2 regions of the Paenibacillus sp. 1A_MP2 genome follow, and region 1 is predicted to be linked to the other one. Evidence: a T-box and tRNA genes for the amino acid it is inferred to sense, from the RefSeq annotation. Region 1 holds a T-box; the other holds one or more tRNA genes.
The links. A T-box is a leader RNA that pairs with one kind of tRNA and senses whether it is charged. The one in region 1 lies ahead of tyrS (tyrosine--tRNA ligase), so its partner is inferred to be a tRNA-Tyr.
Positions count from the first base shown of each region.

Region 1 (4,400 bases):
GGTATGATGTTTGGTGGATTGTTCGGCGGTATGGGAGCACTGGGTAACATTCTCGGATTACTCGTAAACGTCGCTGCAATTATGCTGATCGTGATGCTCGCGATGGCCCTGTTCAGAGCCATTACGAATCGCCGTAAACCGGCAGCCGATGGTCGCTATGACCGCAAAAATGATCGTGATGATGATGATCGCAACAGAAACGGACGGTACTAATCTCTATGGTTCTAAGCATGGATGAAATTGTAAACGCGATTTGTATTCACATGGCGGAACGCAAGGGTGTACGCCCAACCGATGTCAATGTGGAACTGAGCTGGGAAGAAGATACGGGATATTCCGCTGAAGTCTGGATTCAAGGCCGCAGTCAATACTTGGTCGAATCCAACATGATTGAAGCCATCCTGCGCTACCTGCACAGTGAATACGACATTCGGGCTTACCGTGAGAATGTAAGACTTGATCTGGATGAAGAAATCACAGCAGCGATTGTGAATCAATAAATTAATAACTAATAAGCCATTTGCGGATGGCATGCATAAAGGACCGTCTCCATCATGTCACTGACATGAATGGGGACGGTCCTTTTGTGTTGCTGGGGAAGAAGATTTAACTTTCGCCTCTACCTTCCCCCGAATCATACTCTGTAATCCTCTTGCTACTTCAATTTCACCAGGCTGTAGTTTTTCTTGCCTTTGCGGATGATGATGAATTTACCGCCGATTGCGTGCTCCGCAGAGACCGTGAATTCCAGCTCCGTAACTTTCTCACCATTCATAGAGATAGCCCCTTTGGTGACATCCTCACGCGCCTGACGTTTGGATGGCTCAAGCCCAAGGTCCACGAGCCAGTCTACAATATTTTTCGCTTCTCCATCGGTCTCGAAGGTCGGCATTTCCTTGAAGCCCTGCTCGATTTCGTCTGCTGTAAGGGAACGAATGTCGCCGCTGAACAGTGCGGCGGTAATGCGTTTCGCCTGCTCCAGCATATCGTCACCGTGAACAAACTTCGTCATTTCTTCAGCGAGAGCCTTTTGTGCTTCACGCTTATGCGGCTCCGTTTCTACCTTTTCAGCCAAGGCTTCAATTTCTTCTTTGCTCAGGAACGTGAAGTACTTCAAGTATTTGATCACGTCACGATCATCCGTATTTGCCCAGAACTGGTAGAATTCGAATGGAGTCGTTTTATTTGGATCAAGCCAGATGGCTCCACCTGCGGTTTTACCGAATTTCGTTCCATCGGATTTGAGCATCAGCGGAATCGTCAGACCGAAGGCTTTCGCTTCGGACCCTTCCTTTTTACGGATGAGGTCTAGGCCACTTGTAATATTGCCCCATTGGTCGGAACCGCCGATTTGCAGCTGTACATTCTCATGTTGGAACAGGTGCAGGTAATCGAGCGATTGGAGAATCTGGTAGGAAAACTCGGTAAACGAAATGCCGTCTTCCAGTCTGCTCGCAACCACGTCCTTGGCCAGCATCGTGTTCAGATTAAAGTTTTTACCGTAGTCACGTAAAAATTCAATTACATTGATTTTATGCGTCCAGTCGTAGTTGTTGACCATGCGTACCTGATTGTCGCCATCGGTTACGAAGAGCTTTTTCATTTGGGCAGTCAGCGCGTCTACGTTCGCTTGTACCTCTTCCATCGTTTGCAGGGAACGTTCCGATTGACGACCACTTGGATCACCAATAGTTCCTGTTGCCCCACCAATCAGAATGACCGGGCGGTGGCCGGCGAGTTGGAAACGTTTTAGCATCATGAACGGAATCAAATGTCCAATGTGCATACTGTCTCCTGTTGGGTCAACTCCACAGTACAGCGATACCGATGTCGTCTCGGTTAGCTCACGAAGACCCTCCGCATCCGTTTGTTGGTTAATGGCGTCGCGCCATTCCAGTTCATCAATAATATTCAAAACAAACAACCCCTTCTCTATGCATTGGTATTAGGCCATGATCTACGTTAATTCACAAGCAGCTAAGCCGGGCGAGGCTTTTTTGGACACAAAAAAATCGCCGCCTTGTCTTCAATAGACATAGGGACGATTATCATAACCGTGGTACCACCCAACTTGCACAGACAACAGCTTACACGCTGTCCATACCGCTTTCGGCAAAATATCGTTTGCCATTCCGCTTGGCATTACCCAAGTACTCCAGAGTGTAATTCGCAGCCCTTGTATGTATCAGGTTCCATCAACCCCTGACTTTCTGTAACAGGGACAAAGCCGCTACTGCGCTCTATCAACGTAATTCATGTATTCAATTTATAGCCAGTATAGCCGAACGTTAATATCATTGCAAGAGCAAGTAAGCAAACTTAAGATAGAACATCAGATCAGTGCCTGCTCCAGACTTATAAAGTCATCATGTCAACTTCCCGTGATCATATTCATATGCCTAAAACCATTATTAAAGACGCTCACCTCCTGGTTTCAGCCTCTCCAGCTCCTGTCGTTTACCCGTCTTATGCCAATGTAAGTATGGATTACCAATCTGTTGGAAAGCCTTCTCAACACTTCGTTCCAGTTCTTGCATCACTTCGCCCGTATAGTTCAAGTATATCTGTTTATTATCCACACCATGCTGTTCCAGCAATTCTACATGCGCCGCCGTAAAAATGATATCCTCCAGCAGCCAGTAGATGACTTCATCCGTCTGGTTCAGCCGTTTCTCCAGCATGACAATACCCCGCTCGTATATTCGAACAACATACACATCATTTTCGATTTCTACATAAGGAACGCCTTCCCATTTAAAGGCCTCAAACAAGCGGTTAACATAGTTTTCCAACTGTTCCCTGTGGAAGGATGTACGCTCAAGCAACTGTAATAACGTTTTTGCAATCTCTGGTTTGCTTTGTATGTCGGACATATACTCACCACCTCGAAAAGTTTCACATCGTTTATTCGCTGTATGCGTTGGCATGATAATGAAAAAGCTGCCAAATGGCAGCCTCTTCCCAGCATTTCTTCAATCAGGTCCCGCAGAACGTCTGATAGGAGGTATTGCACTGAGCAGGCAATTCTGCGTATTCAGCCTGTTCAGGAGAGTGTGCAAACGGGTTTGAAAGCACTGCAAGAAGCTTCTCCATCACACTGAGATCCCCGTGATTCTCCGCTTGTTCCAACGCTTCTTCCACCCGATGATTACGGGGAATGACCGCCGGGTTGCTGTTCCTCATCAATTGTTGTGATGCTTCTTTTCCTTGCTGCTGTCTTCCCAATCTTGCCGTATAGCGCTCATTCCACTGCTCAAACTCTGGAGTTTCCAACAATAGTGAGCCCTTGAGCGGTGTGTCAAAGGTCAGCGCCACGAACGTATTCGTGTAATCGGCACTATGCTTCTCCATCAATTCAAGAAGATCCCTGATTAGCGCTTCATCCTCAGCCTCTTCATTAAACAAGCCCAACTTGCTCCGCATGCCCAAAAGCCAGTGGTGGTGATACAATTCAGAGAATTGAGCAATAGCATCCTGCGCGATTTGTACGGCCTGTTCTTCATCCTCATGCAGCAATGGCAGAAGCGTCTCGGCAAACCGAGCCAGATTCCAGCCACCAATATACGGTTGATTGCCATAGGCATAACGGCCTTGTGTGTCAATGGAGCTAAATACCGTCGCTGGATTATAAGCATCCATAAAAGCACAAGGACCATAATCGATTGTTTCACCACTAATCGCCATATTATCCGTGTTCATTACGCCATGGATGAAACCAACGTGCTGGCACTTGGCAATAAGTGATGCCTGTCGCTTAATCACTTCCTGAAGCAGCAGGAGGTAACGATTGTCGGCTTCGGCGATATCCGAAAAATGCCGTTGCAGTGTGTAGTCAGCCAATGCTTTGAGATCATCGATTGATCCCCATCTGGCAGCGTATTGGAAGGTTGCTACACGCAAATGGCTTGAAGCCACTCGCGTCAGGATTGCACCAGGTCGTTCTGTTTCACGTATAATGTTTTCTCCAGTCGAAACGACTGCCAAACTTCGCGTGGTTGGAATTCCCAGTGAATGCATCGCTTCACTAATAATATACTCCCGCAGCATTGGCCCAACGGCAGCACGTCCATCACCTCCGCGAGAGTAAGGGGTTCTTCCCGAACCTTTGAGCTGGATATCCACTCGCTCGCCTTGCGGCGTAAGCTGCTCTCCCAGCAGCAAAGCCCGTCCATCACCAAGCATGTTAAAATTGCCAAACTGGTGGCCCGCATATGCCTGAGCCAGAGGCTCGGCTCCTTCCGGAATCAGGTTACCTGCGAAGACCTCCGCTCCTTCAGTACTATTGAGCGCCTCAGCATTTAATCCCAAGCTGGTAGCAAGTGATGTATTGAAGATGATCATCTTTGGTGATTGAACAGGTACCGCTCCCTGCTTTGTAAAAAAAACCTGTGGCAAATGCG
Region 1 is NZ_JBQQCS010000001.1:3,249,376-3,253,775, reverse strand. Features, by position in the region: gene ACTWJ7_RS15960 (hypothetical protein) at 1-213, shown strand, start outside; gene ACTWJ7_RS15955 (YxcD family protein) at 219-500, shown strand; gene tyrS (tyrosine--tRNA ligase) at 656-1,915, opposite strand; T-box leader at 2,035-2,256, opposite strand; gene ACTWJ7_RS15945 (Imm63 family immunity protein) at 2,412-2,873, opposite strand; gene ACTWJ7_RS15940 (protein adenylyltransferase SelO) at 2,977-4,400, opposite strand, start outside.

Region 2 (4,400 bases), 1.7 Mb from region 1:
CCCCAGTAAACGGCGGCCGTAACTATAACGGTCCTAAGGTAGCGAAATTCCTTGTCAGGTAAATTCTGACCCGCACGAATGGCGTAACGACTTGGGCGCTGTCTCAACGAGAGATCCGGTGAAATTTTAATACCTGTGAAGATGCAGGTTACCCGCGACAAGACGGAAAGACCCCATGGAGCTTTACTGCAGCTTGATATTGAATTTGGGTACGATCTGTACAGGATAGGTGGGAGCCTTTGAAACGTGAGCGCCAGCTTGCGTGGAGGCACCGTTGGGATACCACCCTGATCGTATCTAGGTTCTAACCTGGTACCGTAATCCGGTGCGGGGACAGTGTCAGGTGGGCAGTTTGACTGGGGCGGTCGCCTCCTAAAGAGTAACGGAGGCGCCCAAAGGTTCCCTCAGAATGGTTGGAAATCATTCGAAGAGTGCAAAGGCATAAGGGAGCTTGACTGCGAGACCTACAAGTCGAGCAGGGACGAAAGTCGGGCTTAGTGATCCGGTGGTACCGCATGGAAGGGCCATCGCTCAACGGATAAAAGCTACCCTGGGGATAACAGGCTTATCTCCCCCAAGAGTCCACATCGACGGGGAGGTTTGGCACCTCGATGTCGGCTCATCGCATCCTGGGGCTGAAGTAGGTCCCAAGGGTTGGGCTGTTCGCCCATTAAAGCGGTACGCGAGCTGGGTTCAGAACGTCGTGAGACAGTTCGGTCCCTATCTGTCGTGGGCGTAGGAAATTTGAGAGGAGCTGTCCTTAGTACGAGAGGACCGGGATGGACGTACCGCTGGTGTACCAGTTGTTCCGCCAGGAGCACCGCTGGGTAGCTATGTACGGAAGGGATAAGCGCTGAAAGCATCTAAGCGTGAAGCCCCCCTCAAGATGAGATTTCCCAGTATGTAAGACCCCTTGAAGACGACGAGGTAGATAGGCTGGGGGTGGAAGTGCAGCAATGCATGGAGCTGACCAGTACTAATCGGTCGAGGGCTTATCCAAGATATGCAGGTGATACATCGCAAGTTTCGTTTCGGATCTAGTTTTCAGAGAATAATCTCTGAAGCATATTCCCTGATAGCTCAGTTGGTAGAGCACTCGACTGTTAATCGAGTTGTCACAGGTTCGAGCCCTGTTCGGGGAGCCATATGGAGAGGTGTCCGAGCTGGCCGAAGGAGCACGATTGGAAATCGTGTAGGCGTCACAAGCGTCTCGAGGGTTCGAATCCCTCTCTCTCCGCCATAGTAAGGCCCGTTGGTCAAGGGGTTAAGACACCTCCCTTTCACGGAGGTAACAGGGGTTCGAATCCCCTACGGGTCATATTTAACTTCAAAAAATGAAGTTGATTTTCACAGCAGTTTTATGATAAGATCATAAATGTGTTGTTCGGAGGCTTAGCTCAGCTGGGAGAGCATCTGCCTTACAAGCAGAGGGTCGGGGGTTCGAACCCCTCAGCCTCCACCATATTACTTTTAATAACGACGCGGGGTGGAGCAGCCCGGTAGCTCGTCGGGCTCATAACCCGAAGGCCGCAGGTTCAAATCCTGCCCCGCAATTATACTTTCTTTCAAGAAAGTGATCTGGAACCGTGGTGTAGTTGGCCTAACATGCCTGCCTGTCACGCAGGAGATCGCGGGTTCGAATCCCGTCGGTTCCGCCATTTTAATCTTTACATGAGGAAGCTGTTCACTAAATCTGCTATATGGCACCGAACGCCCTAGATAAAGTGTAACGTTTCAAGATTAAACTTTATTAAGGCTCGGTAGCTCAGTCGGTAGAGCAGAGGACTGAAAATCCTCGTGTCGGCGGTTCGATTCCGTCCCGAGCCACCATTTTTATCACAACTTAATACGCCGGTGTAGCTCAACTGGTAGAGCAACTGACTTGTAATCAGTAGGTTGGGGGTTCAAGTCCTCTCGCCGGCACCACTTATGGAGGATTAGCGAAGTGGCCAAACGCATCAGACTGTAAATCTGCTCCCGTACGGGTTCGGTGGTTCGAATCCATCATCCTCCACCAGTTTTTAGGGGCATAGTTTAAAGGTAGAACAACGGTCTCCAAAACCGTTGGTGTGGGTTCAATTCCTGCTGCCCCTGCCAATTAACTTTTAAGAACAATTTGTATTATGGCGATCGTGGCGAAGTGGTTAACGCACCGGTTTGTGGATCCGGCATTCGGGGGTTCAATTCCCCTCGATCGCCCTTTTGTTTTTTGGGGATTAGCCAAGCGGTAAGGCAACGGACTTTGACTCCGTCATGCATAGGTTCAAATCCTATATCCCCAGCCATTATGCGGACGTGGCTCAGCGGTAGAGCATCGCCTTGCCAAGGCGAGGGTCGCGGGTTCGATTCCCGTCGTCCGCTCCAAAATGTGGCGCCATAGCCAAGTGGTAAGGCACAGCTCTGCAAAAGCTTTATCCCCAGTTCGAATCTGGGTGGCGCCTCCAGTATATTTTCACAAAAACATCATATGCCGGCGTGGCGGAATGGCAGACGCGCTCGACTCAAAATCGAGTGGGAAACCGTGGAGGTTCGAGTCCTCTCGCCGGTATTCAAGCAAGTAAAAGCTCATTAGATGCAAAATCTAATGAGCTTTTTTATTTGCAGATATTATTTGGATTATAGTTTGTAGAAGGAGAAGGAAATATTTTTGTTTATGTATTGACGCATACCACTAATAAGTATATTGTAGACATGTAAAGTCTTTTAATTTATTTCGTTTAATCGTGGATATTGAAGCTCCCTTAAATTCACATAAAGAAATGTTTAACCAAAAAGAAATTATTCTTTTTGAAATTTTATATTTTATACAAAGAAATGGAGTGAAGTAACATGTCCGAGGAAAAACAGGTATCTACGCATTCTGATATTTTATTTGATCTTTCTGTATGGGAAGAGGCGTGGAGAAATCAGTCCACAACTTTAAAATACAATATGAAAAACGCAGCGTTTTACGCGACAGAGGCATTTGAACAATGGGCCAGAGAATATCATCAACAGTCGTTTACTGAGAAGGGAAAGCAGCGAACCGACCGCATCATAGGCTGGATTGAAAATCAGGGAGTGGATTTTAACGATTTATCCATATTAGACATTGGAGCAGCATCAGGAATCTTTACGATCCCTTTTTCAATCAAAGGAGCGACCGTTACAGCTGTAGAGCCATCAGAACTGCTCAATTCATTAATGAAAGAAGCAATTCCTCCCTCCTTGCAATCCAGTATAGATATTGTGTCAGAACGGTTTGAGGAAATATCGATTCACGATAAGGGCTGGGAAAAGAAATATGACTTCGCATTTGCTTCCATGTGCCCGGCCATGTCAGATTGGGAAACAATTGAACAAGCAATCAGCACTGCTCGAAAGTATGTTTATATCAGCACAATGGCTGGGCCAAAAGAAGACACATTAGTAGATGAGCTTAAAGAGGTACTAGGTGTCTATCCGTCCTACAGTCAGGGGACATGGTTTATATACAACAGCTGCTGTACCTGAAAGACTATTCCTACACCACCTTGATTACTAAAGAAACAAGTTATTTTGAGATGTCTGTGGAAGAAGTCGTTGATAAGCTTCAGGAATGGCTAAGCACGCACGAATTGCCAACGGATGAAGGTTCACTTGCCCTAGCTGAGCAATATATCAGAGACACGTATAAAGAGGGAGTGGTTGCATTCTCACGCGGAGGGAAGTTTGGTAAAATCCTGATTCAATTGGAGCAGCCGAATATGAAAGTGGTACGTACCAAAGACCAGTAAAATATTTGAGCAGTATATGTGATTCTTATTTATTACATTCAATAGTAGTTGCAAGGGAGCCGTTTTACAGGCTCCCTTTTGTATGATCATATATAGAACAACTTTCTATGGCTAAATTATAGCAGTACATCTTTCATAGTTAGATTAGATAATCCGTCTATTTCATCCTCATAAGAGCTGCTTACTGCTTCATGGATACATTTGACTTCTGCTTACGTTCCCGGTATTGGCCGGGCGTAATCCCTTCCCATTTTCGAAAAGAACGGATAAAGTTCTGCGGGTTGTTATAACGAAGCCGTGCGGCGATATCCTTGACCGTTAACTCGCTTTCGTCGAGCCACTTTTTAGCCATAGTAAAGCGGTATTTCGTCAGATACTCACTGAATGCACAGCCTGTTTCCTTGCGGAACACACTACTTAGGTAGTTCGCGTTGTAGTGAAGTCTGGATGCACATTCCTCCAACGTTAGATCTTTATCGTATTCTTGTTGAATCATGGCAATCATTTTCTCGGATATGTGCTGATATTGGGCGTACTGTCTTTCCTTCAAGATGAGAATGATCGGTATGATGATATGTTCTGTAAACCATTGCTCAACCTCAGCTGCGTACTGAAGACCATGAAGTTCATTGAAAATAGACCCAT
Region 2 is NZ_JBQQCS010000001.1:1,548,895-1,553,294, forward strand. Features, by position in the region: rRNA gene ACTWJ7_RS07725 (23S ribosomal RNA) at 1-1,000, shown strand, start outside; tRNA gene ACTWJ7_RS07730 (tRNA-Asn) at 1,070-1,145, shown strand; tRNA gene ACTWJ7_RS07735 (tRNA-Ser) at 1,149-1,240, shown strand; tRNA gene ACTWJ7_RS07740 (tRNA-Glu) at 1,247-1,318, shown strand; tRNA gene ACTWJ7_RS07745 (tRNA-Val) at 1,387-1,462, shown strand; tRNA gene ACTWJ7_RS07750 (tRNA-Met) at 1,481-1,553, shown strand; tRNA gene ACTWJ7_RS07755 (tRNA-Asp) at 1,581-1,658, shown strand; tRNA gene ACTWJ7_RS07760 (tRNA-Phe) at 1,755-1,830, shown strand; tRNA gene ACTWJ7_RS07765 (tRNA-Thr) at 1,851-1,926, shown strand; tRNA gene ACTWJ7_RS07770 (tRNA-Tyr) at 1,932-2,017, shown strand; tRNA gene ACTWJ7_RS07775 (tRNA-Trp) at 2,024-2,097, shown strand; tRNA gene ACTWJ7_RS07780 (tRNA-His) at 2,127-2,199, shown strand; tRNA gene ACTWJ7_RS07785 (tRNA-Gln) at 2,211-2,285, shown strand; tRNA gene ACTWJ7_RS07790 (tRNA-Gly) at 2,290-2,364, shown strand; tRNA gene ACTWJ7_RS07795 (tRNA-Cys) at 2,371-2,444, shown strand; tRNA gene ACTWJ7_RS07800 (tRNA-Leu) at 2,470-2,548, shown strand; gene ACTWJ7_RS07805 (class I SAM-dependent methyltransferase) at 2,830-3,492, shown strand; gene ACTWJ7_RS07810 (hypothetical protein) at 3,462-3,755, shown strand; gene ACTWJ7_RS07815 (helix-turn-helix domain-containing protein) at 3,937-4,400, opposite strand, start outside.
Region 2: it encodes a tRNA-Tyr, which carries the amino acid that the T-box ahead of tyrS (tyrosine--tRNA ligase) is inferred to sense. The anticodon was not compared.